DNA from 2 places in the Desulfallas thermosapovorans DSM 6562 genome. Region 2 is predicted to be linked to the other one. Evidence: a T-box and tRNA genes for the amino acid it is inferred to sense, from the RefSeq annotation. Region 2 holds a T-box; the other holds one or more tRNA genes.

Region 1 (15,328 bases), on a different contig from region 2:
CGGTTTCCCGGCGTTATCCCAGGCTATTGGGCAGGTTATCCACGCGTTACTCACCCGTCCGCCACTAGGTTTAACAAAAAGTAAACTTCTCGTTAAACCCCGTTCGACTTGCATGTGTTAAGCACGCCGCCAGCGTTCGTCCTGAGCCAGGATCAAACTCTCCATAAAAGTTTTATGAAAAATTTAATCTTTGACTCGTTTGTGAATTACTCGTTTTAGCGCTTGCCTAAAAGCCTCTGCCGCCGCCGGTTGGCTTGGGCACCGGCTCTTAGCTTTTGCTTGACGAGGTTTGATGTGTTGAACTAGATTCAACTTTCATCTCTTTGCACTGTTTAGTTTTCAAGGATCTATAGTTTGTTTTAGTTGCACCAACAAGTAGTATTATATCAATTTATGATAGGTTATGTCAATAGCATTTTTTTGATTTTTAACAACTTATTTGATCAATAGCCAGTATTGCTTTATAAATCCTTATTTTTAGCCACATTTGGTGGCGACATTTGATAATATAGCACATTTTATTTCAATTTGCAATAGGGTACCAATCTTTTTTCAAGCTTTTCACAATATATATTATAAAAAAATATGTTTACAAAAAAAATCCGGCATAAATTACGCCGAATTAATAAATGAAACTCCGGAGTATGGAGTAGGGTTAACAATATTAATGTTAACAAAATATAAAAAAGCCCTAGTTCCCGCAAGAGAACTAAGGCTTTGTGAGCAATATAAACTATAGAGCCTAGCACATACCTCTCCACGGGAGGTTAATGCAAAAACTACCCGGGCAGGTTTCCTGACTCATGGGTCATCACCGTCTTTCGCCTTCCCGGTGATTATTTCCGGTGGCTTTGAGAAAGCGGCTCTCCATTCACAGTGGCCGGACCGTCCAGGAATCACACCTGGTTCCCTATTATCCTTATTAAAGGCACCCTGAGTATTATTAATTTTTAATTTTATAGTTTTATAATTATAACTTTAATTTATTATACCAACTATAACTTACGCTGTCTACATTGAACCATTACCGCATGTGACCCCCTCCCCTCCCCTCACTGAAGTGAAAGGCATGCGAATTAACAACCCCGAGGGGTAGTTAACCGGAACCGGGAGCTTTCTCAGCATCCCTGAAGCTTCCGTATTGCTACGGTACATATCTTACAAAGATTCCACCGGGCTTACACCCGGACAAGGGGTCCGTGTATCCCCTAAAATAATTGAGGGGGATTACTGCCCCCTCGAACTACCCCTATATTCTAAATATGTAGAATCACATAAACAGTTACCGTAAGCAAGAAGCCCTCCTCCACAAAGGAAGAGAGCTTCTATGTTATAAGCCCGTAATGACCTTCGCTACAACCATCATGAATATCTTCACAGCTTATGACAACCTTTCGGCTACCATAAACCATTACGACACCCATAATGATCTTTGCTCGACTATTATGGATACCTTATGAGCCCGTAACAATCTCTCGACTGCTACGAACCCAAACAATCAAAACACGGGTAAACAATTGATTTTATCGGCACCCATAATAATCTTAGCTCGATTGGCAAACATCCCTTACGACCATATGACAATCGTTCGGACTGCCATACAGCCTGCCAAAACATTTACCAATCTTCCCGCCGGCTAATATCGAGCCGACCAGACCCGGTATTAACCTTTGGCCGACTGTTACAGAGCCTTAATGACCCTGCAACAATCTTGGCTCGGCCATTACGAACCTTACGCTACTATTATGGCTGATAAATAAAGAATTATTAGCGGTAAAATGTTCCTTGTTAAAATAACGCAATACAAACGTCTAGTATTGACATTTGAACGCGAAACCGGTATTATAAGCTTTGCATTAGTATTTTGCCGGCGTGGCTCAGGGGTAGAGCAGCGCACTCGTAATGCGCAGGTCGCCGGTTCAAATCCGGCCGCCGGCTCCAGAAATACCAAGGCCTCCGGGGTTTTGACCCGGAGGCCTTGGTGCGTTTTGACGTCCATTTACCGCCCAAGACCTTTTTTACAAAGGCGATGCTATATACTAAAGGATAGCAAATCTGATATTGAATTAAATTATAGCCCTGCAAATTTTTACATAAAAGTTGTTAATAACCATGAAACTTTAATGCCTTTTGCACGTCAAAAAAATAGAAACAAATTATAATATGGAGGTTGTCATGAAAAGTAATTTTTGGATTGCACTTATGTTATTAATGTGTATCTCTTTGCTGGGTTGTACTACTGAGAATAACCAAACCCAACCCCCAAAACAAATTTCTCAAGAAAACCAGGAGATGGTGGTAGAAAATTTGGTTAAGGAATTCGGAGATAAGCTGAAATCTGTCTCGCTGCTTGCTCCCGCCGATGTTGTAAAAGAAAGTATGCAAGAAAATTATAGCGATATTGTATCCCCCACGCTTCTCGCCCAGTGGCAAGCCAACCCTCAGGAGGCCCCGGGCAGAATGCTGTCAAGCCCGTGGCCGGACCATATTGATATTATAACCATTAATAAATTACCGGATGATAATGGATATGAAGTTACAGGTGAAATTATTGAAATTACAAGCTCAGAGGAAGTAAACGGCGGGGTTGCCGCAAAGCGGCCCATTACCCTCGTGGCAAAAGAAGTTAATGGCCGCTGGCTTATTGACGCTGTAACACTGGGCGAGTATGGGGAAGGCAGTTCAATTATTTATCAAAATGCGGAATATGGCTTTAGTTTCTCCCTGCCTGAAAGCTGGCAGGGTTATAAGATTATAAATGAAAAATGGGAAGGTTTCAAACCAGGCCAACAAGAGGGTAACGCATCTGAGACCGGACCAATGATTTCCATCAGACATCCCCAGTGGACCGCCCAAAACCCGCGCCAGGATATACCTATACTGGTATTTACCCTTGCCCAGTGGAATTCCCTGCAGCGGGATGAATTTCACATTGGCGCTGCGCCTATGGGCCCCAAAGAAATTGGGCGTAATAATAATTATGTTTTTGCACTTCCCGCGCGTTATAACTACGCATTTCCCACGGGGTATGAAGAAGTGGAAAACATACTGGAAAATAAACCGCTTAAACCACTGGAGTAGTTTTTGACAGGAGTTGTATTACCATGTCATCCGGTACCTGGGCAAAGTTCTCATAGAACTGTCCTACGGCTTAAAAGGGCTCCGGCACCAGCGGGCATATGATTTCATCCACATATTCATCCAGGGACTGAATAGCCCCAGCCGGAGCCACAGGTACCGCTAGTATGGTTCTTTCCGGATTCATCACTTTTTTAATGGACATGATTGCGGCCCGGGTGGTAAAGCCGGTGGCTATTCCATCGTCAACAATAATAATGATTTTTCCTGTATAATCGGGATAATCTGTATTACCGCGATACATTATCATTCTTCTTTTTATCTCGTGTATTTCTTTTTCGATAATCTTGTTAATGGCTTCTTTACCAGCCATTTGCAACAGGTATTCATTTTCTGTTAGAATAACTGTACCGTCCTGGGTCACTGCCCCTATGGCCAACTCCGGATTACGGGGAGCACCAATTTTTCTGGGTATGATAATATCCAATGGCAGCTTTAGCGCCTCGGACACCAGAGCCGCCACAACCACTCCTCCCCTTGGTATAGCCATGATAACACCATCCGCTATATCCTTTTCCTTTAATATGCGGGCCAGAACTTGCCCAGCTTCAAACCTGTCTTTGTATATTTTATTTTTCACAAGTCAACACTCCATTGAGATGTTTTATATTTTATACCAGATTCAGCCCTAGTTTTTGAGCATATTCCAAAGCCTCCCGGTATTCTTCCTGGCTGATGCGCCGGGATATTTCCAGGTACCGGTGGGCCTGGTGGGCGGGATAGTATTGATCCATTAAATTGACTAGGCAGCCGGGTGATAATTCTTCTTTAATGAACATTAATATTTCCTTGGTGTCCTCCACTCCACCGGGCATTACCAAATGTCTGATCAGTAAACCCCGGTAAGCAATTCCCATATTATCTGTTTTCAAACCTCCCACCTGGCGGTCCATTTCTTTAAGCGACCTTTTCACTGCTGCCGGGTAGTCCTTTACTCCGGAATATTTTTTCCCCCGCTCGGGCCGGTTATATTTAAAATCCGGCATATAGATATCTATAACACCTTCCATTAGCGCCAGGGTTTCCAGCTTTTCATAGCCGCCACAGTTATAAACCAAAGGAAGCCTCAAGCCCCGCTCCGCCGCCAGTAAAACGGCCTCGAGAATATTAGGTACGAAATGGGTGGGGGTAACCAGGTTAATATTGTGGCATCTATAAAAGTCCTGTAATTCCAACATAATTTCTGCCAGTCGTACACTGGTAACCAGCTCTCCCTCACCGCCAAAACTAAGCTCGTAGTTTTGGCAGAATACGCAGCGCATGTTGCAGTAACCGAAAAATACAGTGCCAGAACCACGTTTACCCACCAGCGGCGGCTCTTCGCCCCTATGCGGTCCATAGCTGGAAAGAACAACTTTATCCGTGGCCCGGCAAAAACCCAGTTTTTCCCGGCGATTTACTCCGCAATCGTGCGGGCACAGATTACAACTGGCAAAATGACGCCTTGCTTGCTCAACCCTGTGTGGCAATACTTTATTTTTTAATAATTTGATATAACCGGGCATGTGATCCTGCTGCATAGCCCTCGCCCTTTCTATTCACGCATTTACTATACCTATTATTATATCTTGAATAAATAAAAGCCGCCATAAGCCGGCGGCAAGCATTACAGCACCATTGGCGGTACCTGTGGCTTTTATGATATTTTCGTACCCCGCAGTTTTCAACAACTAACAACTTTATTTTACACCAAACCCACCTGTAAATATTACCTAAACTTTAAATTTTCCCACCAAACCGTTTAAATCGCCGGCCATTTGGGACAAAGAAACAGACAGGGAGGATAATTCCTCTATACCGGCAGTTTGTTCTTCAGTGGTGGCCGCAATATTTTCTATACCTGAGTTAGCCTGTTGAACCGAGGCCGCGATATTTTGAATCTGACTGTTCAAGATATGAATTTGGTCCAAAATATCATTAAAGCTTTGGTTCAAAGCGCTGACGGTTGAATTGCCATTTTCCACCGCTTCATCACTTTCATGCATAGCCTGTTTAGACCTCTCTGACAGCGTTACCACTTCCTGCATTAAAACATTTATTTCCTTAGTTGACTGAGCTGCTTCTTCCGCCAGCTTTCTTACTTCCTCGGCCACCACTGCAAAACCACGGCCATGTTCACCGGCCCTTGCGGCTTCAATGGCTGCGTTTAATGCCAGGAGATTAGTCTGTTCCGCAATATTAGCGACTCTATCTACAAAGGCATTTATGTTATTTACGGCAGCCGAAAGGGTCTCTATGGATTTACCTACTTTATTGGTAGCGGCTGCAATACCCGACATCTGGGCACTAACTATTTCGATGGATTTTCTTCCCTGGTCCGCATGTTCTGAAACAACACCAGCATGTTGCGAAATTTCCTGGCTGTTACCGGCAATGTTTTCAACAGTAGAGGCAATTTCATTAACACTGGCAGCGTTTGCCGTAGAAGAAACGGTAACTTTTTCGGAGTTGGTGCTCAATTGTTCCGCTGAATCCGCCAGGCTGACCGCCTTTTCCTTAACCTCGGCAATAATTTTATGAATATCATCCATCAGGCTATTAAATGATGCAATTACTTCGCCTATTTCGTCACGGGTTTTGATATCGATCCTATGAGTTAAGTCCCCGTGCCCGTTCTTTATATCCTTCATCAAGCTATTTAAGCGGCCTAACGGGGGAACAATTTTAGTATAAATAAAGAATGAATTAATAATTAGGAACAATAACCCAGCAATAAGAATGATAATAGAAGTACCTTTACTGACAGCCAGATTTTCCACAAGTCCCAACAATTGATTATTTAAACTTGTTTGGTACCTGGTTGCAATCTCGGCAAAGGATGTTAACAGTTCATCGCCCGCCCGGTCAAAATCTTCCATTAGAATGTTACCGCTTTCCCTGCCCTCTATGATATAAGCTTCCGCCATTTTTTGCCCTATGAGATAAAATGCATCGAATTTTCGCTCTAAGGAATCCAACTGATTAGCTGAACCGGGGTCTAATTGTTTTAATTCCGCCAGTGATTTTTTAAATATTTGCACATTTTCCTCTGTTTCGTTGTAACCTTCTCGATCGCCCGTAGCGCTTACGTCCGTCAAAAACTGCCATACCTGGCTAATTGCCAACCTCATTTCATGCACATGGTTGGCAGCGACATAATCATAATCAGATACTCTTTCGGCAGCATTTGAGCTATAATTAAAATTGTAAACAGCAACCCCGCAGGCAAAACCCAGGAAAATTAAATTAATTACAGAAACCAAGATTACGGTGACTTTGATCGATAGCTTGTTAAACACCTGCTCACACCTCTTCATTCTGCAGATTCCCCAAACTTGCTCATTATAATATTTCCGACTTCTTATTACTTTAGATTAGATATTGTAAGCAATATTATATTATATTATATCAAATCGCTTACAAATTAAAAGTCTTTTTCTAATCTAAAAATATTGAGCAGCACTTTTTGCAGCTATCGAAATCCCAAGCGTTGTACATAGCAATTATTTTTAACCGAATTTAAACCAATAACCGGGTGCTATAAATGCGGCACCCGGTTATTACCCAAATTATACGTCATATCTAGCGAATAAAGTTTGTAATCACTTTTTTTTCTTTTTCCGGCTTCACCACTGCTCCCTTTCCTTTTTCAATTAATTTAAGGAGCCAGGCCATGTTTTTACCCAGGACCCTCATTATTTGCACCCCTTCTTCATCTTGCAACGCCTCCCCGGGCCTCATGCCATGAATAACATTCCAATAACACGAGGTTGGTATGATCATTTCGGAATAGGTAAGATAGTGATTTAATTGATCAAAGGCAGGTAGTCCCCCTGAACGCCTTACGGCAACAACAGCAGCACCGACCTTATGTCTAAATATTCCACCGTTATTACCGGCAACAAAGAATGCCCTGTCTAGAAAGGCTTTCATTGTAGCACCAATTGATGAATAATGAACAGGTGACCCTAAAATTATACCGTCCGCTTCTTTCATTTTTTGTATCCATTCGTTTACTTCATCCCCGGTAACACATTTTTCATCCCTTTTCTTCCCGCATTGCCCACATGCTAAACATCCTCTTATCGATTTGTTTCCCACATGAATAATTTCTGTTTTTATTCCTTCTTTTTCAAGCTCCCCTGTGACAATCCTAATTGCATGGTAGGTATTGCCTTCCTTATTTGGGCTGCCGTTAAATGCCACTACCTTCACTACCTTAAACCTCCTTTGTATTTTTGTCTGTTTTTAAACATCCAACGGTAACTTTATAAATAACAAAACCCTCCTTCCGCCAGCACCGCCTGCCCTCCGGTTACCTCAAGTATTTGTTTTGCCACGCTGTTTATATTACCGGGTTCCAGGTATACCTTAATCATTACCTCCTGCCCATAGGTCATTTCCATTTGTTTGGTGTTTGTTTTTTCCAATTCTTTTTTAACTATGCCCAGCCAGTTGTAATCAATTGTTATGCACAGCTCTCGGTATAATTGCCGGGTAACGACGCCGGCGGTTTCGATTCCTTTTAAAGCTGCTTCCCGGTAGGCCCGCACCAAGCCACCGGCCCCCAGCATAATACCACCAAAGTATCTGGTAACCACGATAATTATCCGGGTCAATGATTTTTGCTTGATCAGGTCCAGCACCGGTTTTCCGGCTGTGCCGCCGGGTTCGCCGTCATCGCTGTAACGCTGTATCCGTTCATCGATTACATAAGCGAACACGTTATGATTGGCCTGGCTGTGTCTTTCTCTAATGGTTGACAAGAAACGACCGGCCTCTTCTGCATCCTTTACCGGTGAGGCTGAGGTAATAAAACGGGATTTTTTAATTATTGTTTCCACCACCACCGGTTTATTAATTGTTTGATAGCTGTTTTTCATATGCGTTAAATTTGGTAATTTCACCGGACTGTACCCTACCTCTCCCTTGACTACACTACTATTGCCCATGGAATTTCGGAAGGCCTTACCGGCCTTCCGAAATCCGTCATAACACGACTGGCCCACATTAACTCCTGACCTTGCCCTTAAGTCTTTTTAACTCATTTAACACTTTATGATATTCCTCATCAAGTGCTTGAAGATTATTATTTTTCGAGGGCATGGATAATTTTCCTATAATTTCAGACAATCGATTTTGCAAAACAAAAATTTGTTTTTTTATATCTTCCAAGCTATTATCCGGTGCTTGACTTTTTTTTGCTAAATAATCCGCAAAATTACCATTGAACATTTTGATTTTGTGATTTTCAATAGTCATAATGTGGTCGGCAACAGAACTGATCAACTTGCGATCATGAGAAGCAAATAATAATGTACCATTATAGTTTTGCAGTGCTTCCTCAATGACGTCCAAAGAGTGAATGTCCAGATAATTTGTCGGCTCATCCAATATAAGCAGGTTGAAGTCTTTGAGAAGTATTTTGGCAAAGGAAACTTTGACGCGCTCTCCCCCGCTCAATGCACTTACCTTTTTAAACACTTCCTCTCGTTTAAATAACAACCTTGAGAGGAATATTCTTGCAAAGGTTTCCTGATAAATACTGTCCGCCATCACATTTTCGAGGATGGTTAAGCTTTCGTCCAAGATACTCATATCCTGGCTGAAGTAGCCAATCTTTGCCCCCGGAGCAATTTTTATACCGTCGTCCTTATTAACGATCATTTTAAGCAAAGTACTTTTTCCGCAACCATTGGGGCCAATTAAGGCAACCTTGGCACCGTTATCAATATTAAACTCAGCATCTCTAAATATGACCTTGTCGCCAAAGTTTTTGTTTATATTACGGCCCTCAATAATAACTTTGCTGTAAATCTTTTTTGGATCTACCACATCCAGTTTAATGAGCTCTTGTTGTAAAGGCTTTTCTTTAACCTCTAAATGCTCTATTCTAGCCCGGGTATTTTTTATTGCTCGCGCCAGGGAGGCCTTGGCCTTTTGACCTCCCATCTTGTGTAGTCTAGCCTCGGAATTGCCCATCCTTTTGGGGGCTTTTTTGATCGATTTCATCTTTTGTTTTAAATCTACGATAACTTTCTCAAGCCGCTTCTTTTCAATTACATACTGGCTATATTCAAATTGAGCTCTTTCCCTTTCTTGGTCTTTCTGAGCACTATAATAGCTGTAATTACCGCCATACAGTTTTATTTTACCGTTCTCTACCTCTATTATTTTGTTACACAGCCTATCAAGAAGGCTACGATCATGCGATACGATAACAAGTCCCCCCTGGTACTCCACCAGCCGGTTTTCTATGAGTTCTATGCCTTCCATGTCAATATTACTGGTGGGCTCGTCCGCAAATATCATCAAGCTGTTGCTATCAAAACACTGGGCAAGCTTAAACCGGGTCTTTTCACCGCCACTCATGCTTTCATGCCAGGTACTTGATACCCTCAATTTAGAGGCCCATTCAGCACTTATCCTTTTGTTCCGGGGCGGCTGGAGCTGGGAAACATAGGAATAGGATCCGTATAGTTCAACCCATCCTTCATCGGGCTCCAACCTCCGGGTCAAAATATTAACCAGCGTGGTTTTACCGGCTCCATTCACACCAACAATGCCGACTCTGTCTTCGGAATAAAGTTTTAAACTCTCTATATCAATAATTAACCGGTCTCCAAAATATTTTTTTATGTTGCTGCATTCCAGTAATAAAATAAAAACCCCTCCTGATCACCTGGAGAGGATAGCGTTTAAAATATATATCACCTATAGCGCAAATAAAACCCAAACAGTTGGAAAACCGTTCAAGATATTATTAAAAAATAATAAACACAAGTTATATATTATTTGCAAGCTACCGGCAATTATGAAACACTATCCACTCACAGTTTATAAAATGCATGACAATAAAGCCGTTCATAGCCACGGCTTTATTAAATCCTCATTTTACAAATGTTTTATGAGTGAATTATTTCATTGCCTGCTGGTACCTTGCCCTTTCTTAAAATTTGAAGCTTTTTAACACTATCATTATAAGCGTCACCTCACCGGGTGTCAATAAACAACAGGGAAACCCGGTCGAAATGTTATGGCTATGCAGGTCTATTTTATAGTAGGTGCCTCACTAGGCGCTAACCTCTTTTTCTATTAGGTTTTTGTTGTTATGTTTAGCTTTATATAATAACTGATCAGCCTTATTTAATAAACTGGTTAACTCGTCACTTCCTACTTCTATAACACCACCACTAATCGTTACTACAAAATCTTTTTCCCATTTTATCTCTAGAATTTTTTGGCGAATACGAGCCACATGGTTGGAAAAAAAACAAAACTTAATAAAGTAGTAACTAACAATGCCACTAGATTATAATTCCCGTTGATTTTGAAGACTATATATAATCCTACAGAAATAACGCCACAAGTAAAGGTTACTAATACGACTGTTGTTCCTAAACCTAAAAAGTAATTCACCAAACTTGCAGAAAATGACATAAAAACACCTACTAGAAAAACTACATTAAATATCCGGTGTTTTACAGAAATATTTTTTTCATTCTTCACTTGTAATCCTCCACTGATTAGTACCTAACGGGGGACCTCCTCAAATTCGACAATGTACAGCAAATAGCTAATCAACCTTGGTAGAAAGAGAGAATATAGTAAACAAAACCCACCTAGTATATTATTATACATCTATCCTGTCTCTACAGCCACAGCAAAAAATATAATTTGTCATCTCAACCCTACCATTTTCAAATTGGTTGAGTTGTTACCACGAACAGTTTAAATAAGGGTTTCCCGACATTAACATTCTCAACAAAGTTGCCGAGAGCAAAATGCAATGTCAGGAAACCCTTTATTTATCAGTGCTTTAAGTAGTCTTACTTCTCCACCCTTGACATCAATAACACACACTCCACATGGCTCGAGTTGATAGAATTGATGTCTGTTGGCCATTTTAGAAACCATCTGTACGTGGAAACATGTCAATGGGTTTTTCGGCCATTTTTGAAAAACCGTCGTACGAGGAAACATGTCAATTAACAATAACGCCAACCACTGAATGTGCAATTGGCATTAATTAATTTTATGTCAGTTTCTTCTTCAATTCAATTATTCGGGCTTCAATTATTGAAATAACTTTTTTAAATTCCTCATCACTCTTACCCGTAGGATCATCCAGTCCCCAATCCTCTCTATGCTTGCAGGGAAGGTAAGGGCATTCCACATTGCATCCCATTGTAATAACAATATCTACCTGCGGGATATCATCAAGTAACTTTGGATATTGGGTTTTCTCCATATCTATACCATAAAGCTCTTTCATTAGACGCACAGCATCCTGATTAATTTGGGGTTTTGTTTCTGTGCCAGCAGAATAGCTTTCAAATACATCTCCTGCTAAATGTTTGCCCAATGCCTCAGCTATTTGGCTTCGACATGAATTATGAACACAAATAAATGCAACCTTTATCATTTACTCTCCTTACAGCGCCAATAAGCGTTCACCCTTGATATCTTCAGGACTCCATGAAATCAGTGCGAACTTTCCATTTGCATGTTCATTGATGCGGTTGAGCCATTCTATTTCGCCAGTTGCCTTAGCCATCAGTATGGGATTTGTCGTATCCGTGCCGTAAAGTGACTGATTGACCACCCACCACTTAGCGGCGATACCCGCGCGCTTTAAATCATCTTCAAGACGGAGAGCCTCATAAACGGGAGTCGCTTCCGGTAGGGTTACAATAATGACCTCGGTTTCGTCTGATTTCAACCGCGGCAACAATCGCGCCACCGATTCGGGTATCTCGCCCTTAGTACGTTCTATTTCGTGATTATAACTCTGTGTGGACTCCAACAGGAGCAGGGTATGACCTGTGGGAGCAGTATCAACAACTACAACCTGATCGTCTGCCATGTCAACTAATTCCGCAAATGCACGGAAAACAGCTATCTCCTGTGTACAGGGTGAGCGAAGATCTTCTTCGATATAGGCAATATCCTCGTCGCTCATACCAGAAGCGCGTGCCTTGGAGAGCACCTCTTGCTGATACTTTTTAAGCTCCTTAGCTTCATCAATATGGCTCATAGATATACCACTTGTTTCGTCTATCACAAATTTAAAATGCGCAGCCGGGTCAGTAGTGGTAAGGTGGACTTTCTTTCCTCGATTTGCAAGTCCTAACGCAACAGCAGCCGCAACGGTGGTCTTGCCTACACCGCCCTTACCCATCGTAAATATGACGCGCTTGCCTTCTGCTGCTAATTCATCTATCACATCGCTGAGCGAAGGAATATGGTCAGTATTCAATTTTCGCGGCTCAGTAGGGACATAGTCGGTAGTAAGTAAAGCACGCACATTTTCCAAACCAGTGACATTATAAGAGCGTAAAGGTACTATATAGATTGGAAACGCCTTTAAGGCTTTCGGCATATTAGATATAGCTGCCTGCTGTTTTTCGTAAAGGCTGTTTGATAGAGCGTCTGTATGCTCCATCAATAATCCATTGATAACCAGCATCTGATTGTTAACACCTAACGCAAACAATTCATTGGAAGCACGTTCAGCTTCTTTAAATGGTGCAGTTTCCGGTCTGGTAACAAGTATTAATGTAGTCTGACTGCCATCCGACAATGTTTCCACAGCTTGCTGATAAATCGATTTTTTGCTCTCTAAACCTGATAGTTGACCGAGGCAGGATGCGCCATGCGTGCTTTCACTTATGAACCTGCTCCAAGCAGAAGGAAGCTGAAGCATTCGTAGGGTATGGCCAGTAGGAGCAGTATCAAAAATAATATGATCGTACTCCTTCTGAACCTTTTCGTCTGTTATGAAATTAGAGAACTCGTTGAATGCTGCTATTTCTATGGTGCATGAGCCAGAAAGCTGCTCCTCTATATTTGCGATAACAGAAGCTGGCAACTTACCCCGATAAGGCGCGATTACGCTTTCCCGATACTCAGCTGCGGCCTGTATAGGGTCGAGGTTAGCCACATATAGATTAGGCACACCGGGGATAGGCGTACCTTTGTTGCTCAATTCAATCGAGAACACGTCTTGGAGGTTGGAAGCCGGGTCGGTACTGATGAGCAGCACACGTTTGCCTTTGTCTGCGAGAGAAACGGCGGTGGCACAGGCGACGCTGGTTTTACCAACGCCACCCTTGCCGGTATAGAAAAGATATTTCGTTAAATGGATGTTTTGCGGATCGAATTTATTCACTTAACAGCAACCTCCCTTACAATTACATCCCCCAGAATTTTTCTTAGAAACCTTCACCTTGACGGACGTGCTCTTCACTCCCAACACATCTCCGGGAAGATCAAGCAGCTTGGTGAACTCTTCATTGGTAGGGTAGCGGCCAGTAATAACAATCTCATCATCAACCATAACTACCGGTAATCCCTCTGTTCCTTTTTCATTGATATAGGCATTGATGGTCTTATTTTTGATAAATTCAGCAGGTGCACTGTTAAGGTTGAAGCGATCAACAATTACACCATGTTTTTTTAACGTATCAAGCACTGTAGAGATACGCAAAAGTTCAGGGTCTACTCCCACGCCACAGAGTCCGGTTGGGCAGCACATCGCAGGTTCAAATATTTTCATTTTTTTCATGAAGAACAACTCCTTTTATATAGATGATTTTTCAGCTGAAGCAATAAAGATGTTAATTGCGGCACTACTGCAGGATTCACAGGAATCGCAGCAGCATTGTTCATTTAAGTCTTCAATTTTTATATTGGACAAGTTCGCTTCGGTAAACCATTTTCTGATATCCGAGCGTTCAAAGCCAAGCCAGACATCAAACTGTTCTTTGCGTAAAAACTCATAATCATGCCGGTCCAGATCAGCAATCACTAATTTACCACCGGGCTTCAGTATGCGTGTCATCTCTGAAATCGCCTGACCCGGATTTTCAACATGATGCAAGAACATATTTGCCATCACATAATCGACGCTGTCACTTTCCAGAGGAAGCGAATATGCATCCGCCTGTAAGCAGACGATCTCACCGACAGAACTGTATTTCTGCTTTAATACATCAAGCATTTCCTGCGACTGGTCGATTGCTACTACGCGAAGCTTTCTGTTAAGCAGTTCCTGCGTTACAAAGCCGGTACCTGCGCCGACATCAACAGCAGTCAAACCTTCTTTTACCTGTGCAGCCTCGCACATTTTCTCCCGGATACTGTCGGAGAAAAAAGATTGTCTTATTTCATCCCACTCGTTTGATATTCGGTCAAAATATTCTTTACTCTTCATATTAAACACTCCTTTCCGCAGGGAACCAGTGCCTTGTATTATTCGCTATCTTCACTAATATCAACATAACAGGTACTTCCGTCAGAACCCCTACAATGGTGGCAAGTGCAGCCGGACTTTGTGTTCCAAATAATGAAATCGCGACGGCAACTGCCAGTTCAAAAAAGTTTGAGGCACCAATCATACCGGCAGGCGCTGCTATCTCATGGGGCAGTTTTATAGCCTTGCTTGCCAGGTATGCAATGAAAAAGACTAGGAAAGTCTGAAGAATCAACGGTATGGCAATCAAAACAATATGCAGTGGATTATTCAGAATTACATCGCCCTGGAATGAAAAGATTATTATTAATGTCAGCAATAGACCTATGGTCGTGATATTTCCGAACTTCGGTATGAAACTCTTTTCAAAATACTCGGGACCACGCTTTTTTGTGATGGTATTACGGGTGATTATTCCGCCAGCCAGCGGGATAACAACAAACAATACTACGGACAAAATAAGAGTGTCCCAAGGTATGGTGACACCGCCAACACCCAGAAGAAACGCAACTATGGGTGTGAAAGCGAAGAGGATGATAATATCATTTGTTGCCACCTGCACAACGGTATAAGCCGCGTTGCCACGGGTCAAATAACTCCATACAAATACCATTGCTGTACACGGTGCCGCTCCGAGAAGTATTGCGCCCGCAAGATAGTCTTTCGCAAGGTCTGAGGGGATAAAGGCCTTGAAAATGACGAAGAAAAACAGCCACGCGATGCCGAACATGGTAAAAGGCTTTATCAGCCAGTTGGTTATCCATGTAACAAAAAGCCCCTTAGGATTTTTCCCAACATTTTTAATGCTTTGAAAATCCACCTTCAGCATCATCGGATATATCATAAGCCAGATTAGAATCGCCATAGGTATTGATACGTTCGCGTATTCAAAACGTCCCAAAAATGCCGGGATTCCGGGCAAAAACTTTCCGATCAGGACACCTACCGCCATGCAAA
Region 2 (15,175 bases):
TAATTCGGCTTTTTCAGCTTGTGAAAAGGTTCTAATTTGTTCAACAACCTGTTTGACCCGGGAAAGCGCCATTTTAATCACCCTGTTTCAATTCCTTAATTAGGAAGGCTAAATTCTTATTCAGATTTTACCCATGTATCGAGTACATCATTCAGTATTCTTAGTTTGTCCGGCGGTAGTTTTTGCACCTTTTCACACACCCGGCGGACCTCTGGGGGTAACTCCGGGGGGTGGTCGGAGGCAAAGAACTCGGAGAGGGTGATGCCAAGGGCCTGACAAATGCGGGAAAGAGTATCTACGGTAGGTTGCTTGTTCTTTGATTCTAATTGCCCAATGTATGCTGCGGAAACGCCAGCTTCCAAAGCTAATTTGCCTTTGCTCATACCAGCGGTTTCACGCAATGACTTTATTTTATCCCCAACATTCATTAGATCACCAACATTATAAACTATAGTTTCAGTTTAACATAAAAAACCAGATAAATCCTAAACTATAGCATTGACTATGCATAAACTATAGTTTATACTAATACCAATTCGGAGGTGGTGACTTTGCAACTAGATTTCGGACTTAGACTTAGTAGATATCGTGAAGCAAAAAAGATGACATGTGCTCAGCTTGCCGAAAGTGCCGGGCTTTCAGTTACGTTCATCAAAACGCTTGAAGAAGGAAAGAAAAGTCCTACACTTCGGACAATGGAAAAACTCGCCGCTGCCCTGGGCGTTAAGGTAACCGATTTGCTCGATGAGCAAGCCAGAGAGGTGAGCTGATTATGAAAGTAGCTCACGTAGGGGATATCCACTGGGGCCTGAATTATCCAGGCCCCGCACCGGATTCCCGGTTTAAGGATATAACTGCGGCCATGGATTGGGTGGCGGATCGGATTATTGAAGAGGGCTGCAAGTTGGTACTTGTGGCCGGTGACCTGTATAAAGACGCCCGGGTGTTTTTGGAGCGGGCCAGTACCGAGATTGCCGCTGCTTATAACTGGCTCTATAAACTCGGCAGTGCAGGTATCGAAACAGTTGTTATATCCGGCACCCCTAGCCATGACCCGGTTGCCGCCTATGAATTGTCAGGAGTTCGTAGTTGCTAAAAAAAGTATATTATCCAACTCGAAGTCCAAGGATAACTAAATCCCTTTCTATACCGTCGAAAATGGCTACTCTGGGCAAATAACCCCATTGTTCAAAATTAAATTTCAAAAATAACTGTAAACTTGGTTCGTTGTGACTAAATATAAATCCAAGAATTGTAGTAATTCCTAATCTTGGAGATTCTTGAATTGCCTTGGACAGTAATTTCTTACCTAAACCCTTTCCTCTATGCTGTTCAGCAATATAAATACTAATTTCAGAAGTGGAATTATAGGCTGGCCTGTTATAAAAAGAAGAGAAACTTAACCAACCCAAGGTATTACCCCCGTCCTCTACAACCCAGATAGGACGATTATTGGGGTTATGTTCACGAAACCAAGTTAATCTACTTTCAACTGTTACTGGGGTAGTGTCAGCTGTAATCATCCTAGAAGAAACAGTTGAGTTGTAAATATCTACTATAGCTGGTAGATCGTTTTCAGTAGCTAGTCTTATATTCAAAGTTGTCTCCTCCAACATTTTGATTAGATTTTATCAAATCTTAAATGCCATTTGAATATCGCATAACAACCATTAAGTGACTAACACGGAGGTGTAAGCATGACGGCTGAGGATTTCCGCCGGGTGAAGGCCTGGCTATACAGTATACCGCGGCTGAAAATAGCCATAGAAAACCTCAGAATCGAGCTGGAGAAGCTGGACACACGGGCCGCGTCGCCGCCCCGATGGGTATCCAATCCGGCGGGGACCTTCAGCACCGGTGGAATTATCGACAGCCGCCAGGTCAGGTGGGTGGAGTTCATGGACGAGTACCCGTTGCGGAGGCGGGAAATAGAGCTGGACATCCATGAGAGGCAGCAGCAACTGGAATGCTTTGAAAGGGTGATGGATATGCTTCGGAAAGAAGACGCCAGGCTAGTGCAATTGGTGCGAAAGAAATATTTGGAGAAGGTGCATGACCGGGATATTTGGGAAAATGTGCTGTACACAAGCAAGGCAACATTCTACCGGATGAGGATATATGTGGTAGAGGCGTTTTATGAATGTCTCCCGGGGCAATTTGCGCATCGCAATGCAAGTTGAGACTTTATTGAGACCATTTTGCCGGGAAAATGTGGTATGCTTGTATCATGGAAAAGCCGCCCCATGGGGTTGGTTTTTTAAGCAAAGAAAAAGACCCAGATTAGGATATGGGTATGCAGGAAGTAGATTGCGTTGTGGTGGACATTGACGAAACAAAAGAAATTTGTTCTATGCGGTTTTCGGACATAAAGAATCGTGGCTCGCAGTATGCTAGGTTAAGATGATTAATGGAACAGCGATATAAAAAGCAAAAGCGCCCCTTCCAGGGCGTTTTGCGCTTATTTACTTTAAATATGTTACTTACCGTAGTATGGGAAAAACCCAATCCCAAACACCAGCAGAATCAGCACCAGAAAGAGAATAAAGCTGCCATCGAAGTACGGTGCACCAACGGTTCCGCTCATTAACACATTCCTCCTTGGCTAATGAATATTGTACTAAAATAATATGCATGTGCTAAGAAAGGTGTTAACGCATAACCGGTGAGATAATGTACCAATAAACAGGTAATTATATGGGTCCCGGTACCATAAAACGGAGGATGGTGCACTACCTTAAGCTTCAAGATAACCGTGTTCTCATGTCCAGCCGGTTCAATATTTCAGCCATTGTAACTCCATAAACAACAGCACCTGTAAAGTCTGTTATTGCCGTACCTATGGTAAGCGGTGTAAGCTTGGGCACATCTGCAATATACGTTAACCCGTATATGGTAAACCAGGATATAATGCCGAAAAGGATTCCCTTAAAAATATAATTTGTACTTGTCACCAGCTTGGAAATTAGTAAAGCAAAAACCGATCCCAGGAAACCTACAAATATTAACTGGACCGCGAGAAAAAACAATAATGATAAAGTATTAACAGGACTGTGGCCTGTAATAATTATGCTGGGCCAATCCAAAAACCGTAAATTGGCTATACCGAGGTAATAAGAAATGTAGCTTATTATGTTCATTAATATGCCGCCGGTTAAACCGGCAATAAAGCCTCTGGTGATGACATCTTTAATAATAACCAAACGAACCAACCCCCCGCTATATTTTTAGATATTCTGTCCGTTAGTATTTAAAGTAATTCCATCTGAATATACTTAAAGAGGATGTTCAAAAAGTAGGCCTTGGTGCCAGGTGTTGAAATACTCTAGTTTTTCAACACCTGGCACCAGCGTGAACACCGCAAAAGCCGGCTAATGTGTAGGTCATAAGATGGCCTCGCGTAGGCTTTTCGAACAGCCTCTCAAAGGCTGCTCTTTTGCCGGGGCGTAGTTATTTTGGTTATCGGCTCTAACTTAAACGAAAAACGCCCCTTGCGGAGCGTTTTTCATTAATTTAGCATTTTCCACCGTAGGGGAAAAAGCCGATGCCGAATACCAGCAGAATCAGAATCAAAAAGAGAATAAAGCTGCCGTCAAAGTAGGTGCCACCACCGGAACCGGTTGCTCCAAAAGCCATTAAACATGCCTCCTTAATAAAGGTTTTATTGTTAATAACGGTATATAATATGTATAGAAGGTGGAAAGTGTTACCGCGTTGACCGCCGGGGTGTTATAAAAGTGTTTGTATAAGAGTATTGAAGGAAATCAAGACAATAGGGAGAATAAGAACGACTAGAATAAGAACGGCAAAAGTACAAGTTCAGTCATGCCACCATAAAATACAGGGGGGAGGGAAATCATTGCTTGAAATCCTTTACGACCCGTTTGTGTTAGGTTTCATATTAATACCCGGCTTAACTATAATTCTATGTGGTTTTGCAAATTGGCGTTTGGAAAACACGCGCATGGTCACCGGTATGTGCTTTTTAGTCAGCGCCATGCCGGCTTTCGGAAACATTGGTTTTTTGGTGCTGGCCGCCATATATACGTTCATTGGCTTTTGCAGTGCCTTTATTGCATTGAAAATTAAAAAAATGTTGGAAAGAAGAAAAGGTCAGCCCGTTGAAAGAAAACCTGCCGGACAGAATGATAATTAAATGTTTAATTTGTTTGAAAATTTTTCGCCAAAATATTGCGGGCGAAATTGTTTAGTAATATAATAGTATAAAGAGTCCATCCAGTTTTCCCCCGGGTCACTCCGGGGATTTGTTTTTTAAATTGATTTTATATATTGGCAAAACTGGGGTAAACTTATTCTAAAACAAGATAAAACATGTGCAATCTGTTTGCTTTTTATGTTAAAATTTTATATTAGCAAAACCCCGGGAGGTAATAACATGTTAGACCATCAGTTACTTATTTTCGTTACCGTTGCGGAAAAAAAAACTTTTCCCGGGCAGCGGAAACCTTAAACATTTCCCAACCTGCCATTAGTCAAAATATACATGCCCTTGAGGATTACTATGGAGCCAAATTGTTTGAGCGCTCCAGTAAGAGAGTGGAGTTAACCCAGGCGGGAGCCACTCTGTACGGCTATGCAACTGAAATTTTGGAACTGCATAAAGTGGCCGAGCGGGCTGTATCCGATTTGGTGGAGTTGGTGACCGGGAATCTGACCATCGGGGCTAGTTTCACGGTGGGAGAGTATGTATTGCCGCGTTTGCTGGCGGCGTTTACCCAAAGGTATCCCGAAGTTAAATTTTCTGTAATGATAGGCAATACTGAAATGGTACATGAACATGCCCGGGATACCAGTATTGATATTGGGCTAGTGGAAGGTTTAGTGGAGGACTCGCAGTTAAAGGTTACTAAATTTTTGGATGACGAGCTGATTTTGTTTGTATCCAAAAACCACCCGCTGGCTGAAACTACTTCCATCAGCCCCGAGGAAATCGCTCTGAAATTGAAAAGCGTGCCTTTTATATTCAGGGAAGAAGGTTCCGGTACCCGGCTGGCGGTGGAAAAAGCATTACAAAAACTTGACTTTAAACCGGAACACATCATCACCCTGGGTAGTACCCAAGCCATCAAAGAGGCGGTGGAGGCGAACCTTGGTGTTTCCATGCTATCTAAATGGACACTGCGCAAGGAATTAAAACTGGGCTCGATAAAACCCATCAGGTGTTGCAACCCCATCACCCGCGGCTTTTATTTGCTGCAGCACAAGGAAAAATTCCAGTCCCGGGCGACCGCCGAGTTTGTAAAACTTGTGTTGCAAAATGACCTTACCGCAATCCTAACCAAGTTTTAATATATAAAATGGCCTGTGTTTTGGCGCCCCCAAGGGGCGCCTTATTAATGCCAAAAGCGCCGCTTAAAACACACGCGGCGCTTTAATAAACTAAAGTATTCTCTGGCCGAATACATTTTGGGACCATGCATATCGGGCACACTCAGGACATATTTCCTGGACACTGGTTTGTTCATTGATAAAATCAATGTGCTTGGCGGTGGCATAGGGCTTTCCGCAGTTCTTACACGTAACCATGGGTAAGCGGCTCATCAGAGCGCCACACATGCGCATCTCCCTGTATCCTCCGGTATCTTCCAGGGTAATGGCACCGGTGGGACAGTTTACGGAACAAGTGCCGCAGCCGATACATTTGTCATCCGGCCTGTGGAAGTCGGTTTGGGGATTTGTACCGGTGTCCCGGTTGCCAACATAACCCAGTTCCAAAGCGTTGGCCCCAATTTGCTCCCGGCAAACATCAACGCATTGACCGCAGGCTATACACAGGTCACAGCGCAGGCAGCGGTTGGCCTCATTTTGGGCCGCCTCTTCGCTGACCGCCAGCATAATTTCTTCGAAGGTATCTTTTTTCTCAATCTGATATAAATGATGAAGATCAATTTGGCTGGTGTTTGATCTTTGTGCGGCGCTGATATGCACAGGCGGTATGCTTTCCCTTTTAACGGGATAGTTGATACCTGCTGAGGGCTCCTGCCCTCGCAAATAGGCGTGCATGGCAGCTGCGGCCTTTTTACCTGCGGCCATGGCTTTAATGGCCGAAGCCGGTCCTGTAACTGCATCACCACCGGCAAAAACACCCGGCATGGTAGTTTCCATGGTCTCCGGATTAACCACAATGCGGTTGCGGTCTGTTTGTACCTGCTCTGTACCGGCTAAAAATGACAGGTCCGGTTGCTGGCCCGTGGCAAAAACAATTAAATCCGCATCAATTTTATAGTTTGAATTCTCCACCGGTACCGGCTTGCGCCGGCCACTTGAATCGGGCTCGCTGAGCTCGTTGCGCAAGCATTCCAGGTGGGTGACCCGGCCATTTTCGCCCCATACTTTAACCGGTGAAGTTAGGAAATCAAAAATAACCTGCTCTTTTTCAGCATCTTCAATTTCTTCCTTTAACGCCGGCATTTCTTCCCTGGTACGCCGGTAAACAATTCTTGCTTCCCGGGCCCCCAGGCGTAAAGCCACCCGCACGGCATCTATGGCAACGTTGCCTCCGCCGACGACAATAACTTTTTTGCCGGTCAAGTCCGCCACTTCGGGCAGGTCGCAATCCCTTTGATCGGTTGCATTCACCCGGTTGTCTATGCCGTTTAGTTTCAGGTTCACCGTACTTAAAAAGGTGATACCGTCCATAACACCCTTTAAGCCCTGGGGGTTTTCCAGGGGGATGGCACCTTTCCAGGCGCCCGGCCCCAAAAATATAGAGGCGTAGCCCTGCTGCCGCAGTTCACGGATGCCGTTTTCCCCGTTAATGGGGGTGTTGACCTTGATTTCCACACCCATGGCCCGAATGCGGTCGATTTCATCCCTGAGCACCTTTCTGGGCAAGCGGTAGGAGGGAATACCGTAAGCCAGCATGCCCCCGGGCTCGGGCATGGCTTCAAATATGGTAACCTCATAACCCCGGCGGGCCATAAAATAAGCAGCCGCAAGCCCGGCCGGGCCGCCCCCGACCACGGCAATTTTTTCGCTGTATAACTTTTTTGCCGAGGCGGCGGGCACTGCCGGGTTAGCGAAACACTTATCATAGGCCAAGCGTTTAAGGGCACATATGGAAATGGCCTTATCCACCGCAGCCCTGCGACAGGCCTTTTCACAAGGATGTTCGCAAATTCGGCCCAGGCTGCCGGGTAAAGGTACATCTTCCCGGATAAGCTCCAATGCCTCGGTATATCTGCCCATGCCCACCAGGGCAATATAATTGGGGATGGAGATACCCGCCGGGCAGGCCGCCTGGCAGGGAGCCTGCACAAGTTTTGCACATTCGGCATCGGCGCATACATGATTATCAATGTGTACTTGAAAATCTTTTTTATATTGTGTTAAGTAATCAATTACCTTTGCGGCCACCTCTTTACCGGCACCGCACTGGCACATATTCAAGACCCTGCCGGCCTGTTCACGGATAGCTTCCAGCGTGCCCGGGTAGGCTTTCCCTTCGCTAATTAGATCAAGCAGGTCGCATATTTCATTAAAGCTACGCCGGCATACACTGCAGTATTTTCCTCCGGTTAAAAAAATCATCACATGGCGTTTTGTTTTTTTAACCTTGCATCCCTTATCTTCCATAGAAACACATCCTCGGTTAATCTGTTTGGATTAAACTGCCAGATAAAAATTAGTGCATATCCTGGCCGGAAACAACTTCCCTGGCAAATCTAATCCGTTTGGTTTCCGGTACATTATCCGCCGGGCCGAAAGTTAATGCGTTGGTGGGGCAGGCGGTGACGCAAGCGGGCTTCAGGCCTGCGTCAATGCGTTCCAGGCACAGATCGCATTTGACTGCTTTACCCTTTTGCCCATCCCATTGGGGAGCACTCCACGGGCAGGCCATAATGCAGCTTTTACACCCGGCGCAGCGGTTTTGGTTAATAAATATTACACCATCGATGTCGCGCTTTTGAATGGCCTTGTTGGGACAGGCCGGTACGCACCAGGGGTCGGCGCAGTGAAAACAGGACAGGAAAACAAAGTTGGCTTTGGGGCGCCCGTTTCTGTCAACCGGACCCACCTCGATAATTTGGTTGGGTTTGGGTCCCACGCTCAGCCCCTTGTTGATTTTGCACTGCACCTGGCAGCTGCGGCAGGAAATACACCTGCTTTCATCTTGGAAAATGGCGTATGCGCTCATGAAAAACCCTCCGATTTTTTATTTTATAATTAAATTGCTTGTACTTTAACATGTACATGCTGCAGTGCCGGGCTACCCCCGATCATATCGGATATGTTTTCCTGCAGCAGGGTGTCGCTGGCACCCTTGTTGTAGCATCTGGTCAGTGCTTTTACTCTGCGGCCAAACCCGTGCACCATGAACACAGCTTCGGGGTGAATTAAATCTGTCACGTGGGCTTTAATGGTATCCCGGCCGCGGGATGAGGAAATCTGGACGGTTTGGCCGTTCTTAATGCCCAGTTTTTCTGCTTTTTTTGTATTGATCCATAATAGGTTTTCCGGCATTAGTTCATTCAGCAGCGGGTTGTTTTGTGTTGAAACATGGGTATGGGCAATGCTCCGGCCTATCAGCAGGCGGAAATGACCTTCTGCGGGCGGCTGTACCGTTTCATATTCAGGGAAAGACGGGTACCCGTTTTCCTCCAGCAAACTGGACACAAATTCTATCTTGCCCGACGGTGTTTTGAATTGAATGCCATCCTCACGGTTCCAGTATAATGGCTCATCGGCCAGGGTTACAAAACCCTTCCCGGCAAAATCATCCAGTGTTAAACCGGTTCCCTGCAGCTGGTAGTTCCACAGGTCCTCCAGGGTTTGGTAAGGGAAGTAATGGCCGATGTCCAACCGGTCAGCCAGTTTTTTAATAATTTCCCAGCCCGGTTTAGTATCGTACCTTGGTGTTACCGCTGGTTTGCGTATATATAAAGATGGCTTTAAACCGGAGTTTTCCTGGATGGAATCCCCTCTTTCCAGATAAATGGATTCGGGCAATACAACATCGGAATACCAGGCCGTTTCGCTAAATTGAATATCAATGGTAACCAGTAAATCCAGCTTCTCAAAGGCCCGTTTATTGTTTTCGTAATCGGGTATGGAAAGCATGGGATCGTGACGCCACACAATCAAACCTTTCACCGGGTAGGGATCCTCGCTAAGTATCACCTGGGGCAGCATTTGCACCACCCCGTGGGCCGGGTCGGGAGTAGGCAGTTTGGCTGTGCCCGCTCCGTCACACCTGGGCACTTTAATATCGGGTAGCTGTTGGTCGGTCAATTTATTCAGGGGTTTTTTACCGAAATCCTTGGCGTTCTTCTTGAAAAAAATACCTCCGGGTGCTTCAATGCTGCCCATCAATGCATTTAACATAATCAGTGCCCGGCGTACATACACTTCGTTTGTATAGTGAGCAGAACGGTAACCGTAATGGAATATCACCGCCGGTTTGGCTGCGCTGGCCTGCCGGGCCAGGGAGATGATTTCCTTAGCGGGTATCCCGGTTTGCTCCTCGGCCCACTGGGGCGTGTATTTTCCTACAAACTGTTTTAGTTCTTCAAAGCCGAGCACCCAGCGTTTGACATAATCCTTGTCGTACAGTTCTTCATTAATTATTACATGCATCAGCGCATAGCTGAGGGCCAGGTCGGTACCCGGTCTAATCATTAAAAATTTGTCCGCTTTGGTGGCGGTAACTGTGACCCGGGGGTCGATATAGGTGAGTTTGGTGCCGTTTTCCAGTGCGCTGGTTAATTGTTTGACCATTTTAAGTTCGATTGACTCGAAATAATTGCGGCCAAATAGAATAATATGTTTTGCTTTAGCTAAATCCACGCTAACGCTGCTATCGGTGTAACCTGTTAAAGATCTGAAGGCAGTATTTAAAGAACCTTTGCAGCAGCTGTCATGGCTAAAGTAATTGGGGGAACCCAGTGCCCGCATAAATGTTTTACTGATGTGGGAGTTGAGCTGGCTTCTTTCTGTATAGGCGATGCTGTGGGCACCGTATTTTTCCTTAATCTCTTTGAGCTTTGTGGCTACGTAATCCAGTGCTTCATCCCAGGTGGCCTCACGCCATTGTCCCGACCCGCGGGGACCTGTTCTAATAAGCGGCTTTTTTAGCCTTTCCTGGTCATTTAACAGGCATACCCCGGCTGCGCCCTTGGGACATATACTGCCCTTTATACCCGGGTCATGCGGATTACCTTCGATTAATTTAACGTTATCGTTATCAACCATAACTTGAATAGGGCATCTAACGGAACACATCAAACAAATGCTGTGAACACTCTGCATGTGCTTACCCTCCCTGAATTTAACAACCATGGTACATTAACCATTCATTTAATCCGGTGAAGTCTAACAATTAAAAATTGTAATTGTAAATATAGTGAAGCATTATATTTAAAAATATCAAACAATTGACACGGCCAGTGTCCGGGCGTTGACAAGAGTTGTGTCTTTTTCAGGACATAGTGCCGGTTTGCTATTATAAACGCCAGGCTTAGGGCGGGCGCTTATTATTTACCGCACATTATCACCTTGTTTTTTGATCATACTGGTAGCACCGCAGGTTACCGTAATAGCATTTTGCAGGAGCACATATAATGTTATATACATAAGGGGGATTGAGCTCATGATGTCACAGTGCCTTTCCATAGGTACCGCATTCCATAAGGATTTGCTTAAAGACACTCTGGGCCAGGAACTAAAGGCGCTTAAAAATAAAGGTTTGGATGTCCGCATGGAGGAAACCCCGGTTGGTGGCCTTACCTTTTTAGCTTGCTGCATTTCCGGCGGTGAACAGGTGGAACCGGTTTTCAAACATCAAATAGCGGGTGTGATTACCGATTTAATTGTTAGTAAGTGGCAGGATAAGCTGCTTCAAGATATAATAAGAAATAACTATTATTATTTCGACGATGAAGAGAAGAGCACTATTTATGATTATGCCCGCAAGAAATTAAACCATAATGCAAAAAAACAGGAAAAGAACAGGCTGTGGATATTGCGCCGGTTGACCGAATACTTGAGTTTTAACAGCGATCTGGTTATTGACGGGTTTGTTCGTTTTCGGCTCAAGGAGTACGTCAACGATTTGTATGACGTGGCGGATCAAGCGGTGGATGATTTTTTAAGCGAGCGGGAATACAATGAATTTATACAGTTATTGCGATATTTTGTGGAAATTCAGGAACCCCGGGCGGATCTGGTTAATGTGGTGCTGCGTCCCGACGGTGTTTTTCAATTGTACGACGAGAAGGGCGGGCTTATAAATAGTGATTACTTAAAAGATTTTATGGTGGACCTGGCTGAAAGTGAAATCAACTATGAAGATTTGCTGATCAGTGCGCTGATTACCATCTCCCCCAAAAAAATTACTGTTCATCAAGGTAACGGTGGTTTTCCCGCAGGTACGCTGGAAACGATCTGCAAAGTTTTTTCAGGACGGGTTGACCGGTGTCCGGGTTGTACGCTGTGCCGGCGGCAATAACGGCCCCTTCCTTTTGGGCTTGTGCGTTGACAATTTATGTACGGTAAAATATAATACTTATTAGCTAAAAGCGCGAATAAAATGCTGTAAATGTAATGATGAGGAAGAGTAAACTCTTACCGGTTCCCAGAGAGAGGGTGCCACTGGCTGGAAGCGCCTTTGTACACGGAGAGTTGAAAACCACCTTTAAACAGCCGTGTTGAACCCGTGGTAGAACATAGTAAATACGGCCGGTTGGCACCGTTACATGCCACTTAAGAAAGGCCCCAAAGGGTCTTAAATCAGGGTGGAACCGTGGGATAATTATCTCGCCCCTGGCATACGTGCCGGGGGCTTTATTTATTACCGGTGACAAGTTTTAAAATTAATATATAAGCTAAACCAGGAAAGGGGTATTGGCAACAAATGATTAATGTAACCCTCAAGGATGGCTCGGTACGCCGTTACGAATCCGGAACATCTCTTCTGGAGATGGCCTTTGATATTAGTCCCCGGTTGGCCAAGGAAACGCTGGTGGCCCGGGTGAACGGTAAATTAACCGACTTGAGCAAAGAAATAAAAGAGGACAGCGCCGTAGAGTTCCTTACCTTCGATAGTGATGAAGGTAAAGATGTTTTCCGTCACAGTGCCTCCCATGTACTGGCCCAGGCCGTGCAAAGATTATTTCCGGGCACTAAACTGGCCATCGGTCCGGCCATAGCCAATGGCTTTTATTATGATTTTGATACAGCCCAAAATTTTACTCCGGAACAACTGGCCCAAATTGAAGCTGAAATGAACAAAATTATTAAGGAAGACTTGCCTTTTTGCCGGGTGGAACTTTCCCGCCAGGAGGCCATGGACAAATTTAACCAGCGGGGGGAACAATACAAGGTAGAGCTAATTAACGATTTACCCGAAGACGCGGTTATCTCCTGTTACCGGCAGGGTGAATTTGAAGATTTATGTGCCGGGCCGCACGTACCCTCAACAGGGCGTTTAAAGGCGTTTAAACTGCTCAATGTGGCCGGAGCCTACTGGCGGGGCGATGAGCGCAACAAAATGCTGCAGCGCATTTACGGTACGGCATTCCCCAAAAAATCACTGCTGGAAGAACACTTGCACCGGCTGGAAGAAGCCAAGCGCCGGGATCACCGCAAACTGGGGGCGGAATTGGACCTGTTCAGTATTCACGAAGAAGGCCCCGGGTTTCCTTTCTTCCATCCTAAGGGCATGATTCTGCGCAATGAGCTGGAGAGATTCTGGCATGAAGAACATAAACGGCGTGGTTATGATGAAATACGCACCCCGGTGATATTGAACCGCGCGCTGTGGGAGCAGAGCGGCCACTGGGATCACTACCGGGACAACATGTACTTTACCCGTATTGATGATGCCGATTACGCCATCAAGCCCATGAACTGTCCGGGCAGTATGCTGGTTTACAAAAGCCGGTTGCACAGTTACCGCGAGTTGCCCATACGCATGGCCGAACTGGGTTTGGTGCATCGACATGAGCTTTCCGGTGTGCTGCACGGTCTGATGCGGGTACGCTGTTTTACCCAGGATGACGCCCATATCTTTATGCTACCCGGGCAGATAAAGGATGAAATTGCCGGTGTTATTGATATGGTTAATGATTTTTACCAGGTGTTTGGATTTAAATATCATGTGGAGTTATCCACCAAGCCTGAAAAGGCCATGGGCTCCGATGAGATATGGGAAATGGCCACAAACACTTTGCAAGAGGCCCTGGAGGCCCGGGGTTTGCCCTACAAAGTTAATGAAGGAGACGGTGCTTTTTATGGTCCCAAGATAGACTTCCACCTGGAGGATTGCCTGGGTCGTACCTGGCAGTGCGGCACCATTCAATTGGATTTTCAGATGCCCGAGTTATTTGACCTGACCTACGTGGGTGAAGACGGCCAGAAGCATCGTCCCGTGATGATCCACCGGGTGGTGTTTGGCAGTATCGAGCGGTTTATCGGTATTCTCACCGAGCATTTTGCCGGTGCCTTCCCGGCCTGGTTGGCTCCGGTGCAGGTAAAGGTGTTGCCCATCACCGACCGCCACATGGATTATGCCCATAAAGTGGTGGAGGCGCTGGCTAAAAATGATATCCGGGTGGAACTGGATGCCCGCAATGAAAAGGTTAATTACAAAATCAGGGAAGCCCAGGCTCAAAAGATACCTTATATGCTGGTGCTGGGTGACCGGGAGGCCGAAGCCGGAGCAGTGGCGGTGCGCCACCGCAGCCAGGGGGACCTGGGCGCCATGCCGCTGGAAAAGTTTATCGAAAAATTGGTGCAGGAAATTAATGATAAAGATTGCAAATAAAACACCGTGCAAGGGGCACCGGGCGGGGAGTTGACGGGGCCGGTGGACCGTGGTATAATAAACCACAAATTGTATATTAAAAGGTTATCAAGTAGAAGCCACTCGCTTCTCACCCCGGAACATCCACTGGATTGTTTAAGGGTTATTACGAGCTACCATAAATGTTTATGATAATTTATTGGTATTTTTTGGCGGGTGCAAACCCGCCTTTTTAATTTGCAGGGAGGTGAAATTTATTTCCAGGGAACACCGGATAAATGAAAATATCCGAGTTAGAGAAATCAGGGTGGTGGATGTTGACGGTAAGCAGCTGGGTGTGCTGCCTACCCGTGAGGCATTCAAGCTGGCGGAGGAGAGGCAGCTGGATCTGGTTGAGATAGCACCGCAGGCCAAGCCACCGGTTTGCCGTATTATGGACTACGGCAAATTTAGATATGAGCAAAGCAAACGGGAGAAGGAAGCCAGGAAAAACCAGCGCATCATCAATGTCAAGGAAGTTAAGCTAAGACCCAATATTGATGATCATGATTTTAACGTAAAGGCTAAAAACGCGATCCGTTTTTTGAAAGACGGTGACAAGGTAAAGGTTACCATTATGTTCCGCGGGCGGCAGATTGTGCACCCCGATCTAGGGAAAAAACTTCTGGAACGGATGGCGGAGCAAGTTACGGATCTGGCCAATGTGGAAAGACAGCCCAAACTTGAGGGCAAAAATATGATTATGATTTTGGCGCCCAAGCAACAGCAGGAGTAGTGCCATATACAGGAAGGAGTGAAGTTATCAATGCCCAAAATCAAAACCCACCGTGGTGCCGCCAAACGTTTCAAAAAGACGGGAACAGGCAAATTTAAGGGCTCGCACGCATTTCACAGTCATATTTTGGGGAAGAAATCGGCCAAACGCAAGCGCAACCTTCGTAAGTCCGTGGTTGTCCATCCATCCGATGCTGCTAGACTGCAGCGCCTTCTCCCTTAATCAGTGAAGTTGTATTCTGTTAAAAAGGAGGAATAACTATGCCACGGGCGAAGAGTAGTGTGGTTTCACGCAAAAGACACAAGAAGATTTTAAAACTGGCCAAGGGCTATAGAGGGTCCAAAAGCAAATTATTCCGGGTAGCCAACCAGCAGGTAATGAAATCCCTGATGTACGCTTACCGGGACCGTAAAGCCAGAAAGCGGGACTTTAGAAGACTTTGGATTACCCGCATCAATGCCGCAGCACGGGAAAACGGCATGTCCTACAACCGTTTCATCAACGGTTTGAGAAATGCCGGGGTGGACATTAACCGTAAAGTGCTGGCTGACCTGGCGGTAAATGACAGTAAGGCTTTTGGTCAACTGGTGGAAATGGCCAAGGGACAGGTCCAGTCCTGAATAAATCCTACAGTAACTTAT

Evidence for each region. A T-box is a leader RNA that pairs with one kind of tRNA and senses whether it is charged. The one in region 2 lies ahead of thrS (threonine--tRNA ligase), so its partner is inferred to be a tRNA-Thr.
Region 1: it has a tRNA-Thr gene. The T-box ahead of thrS (threonine--tRNA ligase) is inferred to sense a tRNA for this amino acid. The anticodon was not compared.

The regions. Positions count from the first base shown of each region.
Region 1 covers NZ_VNHM01000024.1:3-15,330, forward strand. The annotation lists partial or broken rRNA gene LX24_RS14020 (16S ribosomal RNA) at 1-168, opposite strand, end outside; cobalamin riboswitch at 770-951, opposite strand; tRNA gene LX24_RS14025 (tRNA-Thr) at 1,867-1,941, shown strand; gene LX24_RS14030 (hypothetical protein) at 2,176-3,081, shown strand; gene LX24_RS14035 (phosphoribosyltransferase) at 3,152-3,718, opposite strand; gene LX24_RS14040 (radical SAM protein) at 3,750-4,658, opposite strand; gene LX24_RS14045 (methyl-accepting chemotaxis protein) at 4,851-6,434, opposite strand; gene LX24_RS14050 (flavodoxin family protein) at 6,700-7,332, opposite strand; gene LX24_RS14055 (YigZ family protein) at 7,386-8,024, opposite strand; gene abc-f (ribosomal protection-like ABC-F family protein) at 8,128-9,780, opposite strand; gene LX24_RS14065 (hypothetical protein) at 10,348-10,626, opposite strand; gene LX24_RS14070 (arsenate reductase ArsC) at 11,153-11,542, opposite strand; gene arsA (arsenical pump-driving ATPase) at 11,552-13,288, opposite strand; gene arsD (arsenite efflux transporter metallochaperone ArsD) at 13,289-13,684, opposite strand; gene LX24_RS14085 (class I SAM-dependent methyltransferase) at 13,700-14,332, opposite strand; gene arsB (ACR3 family arsenite efflux transporter) at 14,334-15,328, opposite strand, start outside.
Region 2 covers NZ_VNHM01000014.1:42,344-57,518, forward strand. The annotation lists gene LX24_RS11730 (hypothetical protein) at 1-81, opposite strand, end outside; gene LX24_RS11735 (helix-turn-helix domain-containing protein) at 117-401, opposite strand; gene LX24_RS11740 (helix-turn-helix domain-containing protein) at 552-770, shown strand; gene LX24_RS11745 (metallophosphoesterase family protein) at 773-1,096, shown strand; gene LX24_RS11750 (GNAT family N-acetyltransferase) at 1,107-1,598, opposite strand; gene LX24_RS11755 (hypothetical protein) at 1,698-2,180, shown strand; gene LX24_RS11760 (YqhR family membrane protein) at 2,742-3,200, opposite strand; gene LX24_RS15185 (hypothetical protein) at 3,511-3,633, opposite strand; gene LX24_RS11765 (hypothetical protein) at 3,752-4,153, shown strand; gene LX24_RS11770 (LysR substrate-binding domain-containing protein) at 4,486-5,307, shown strand; gene LX24_RS11775 (FAD-dependent oxidoreductase) at 5,398-7,593, opposite strand; gene LX24_RS11780 (4Fe-4S dicluster domain-containing protein) at 7,643-8,155, opposite strand; gene LX24_RS11785 (molybdopterin-dependent oxidoreductase) at 8,185-10,266, opposite strand; gene ytxC (putative sporulation protein YtxC) at 10,607-11,464, shown strand; T-box leader at 11,551-11,783, shown strand; gene thrS (threonine--tRNA ligase) at 11,870-13,780, shown strand; gene infC (translation initiation factor IF-3) at 14,007-14,534, shown strand; gene rpmI (50S ribosomal protein L35) at 14,565-14,756, shown strand; gene rplT (50S ribosomal protein L20) at 14,795-15,154, shown strand.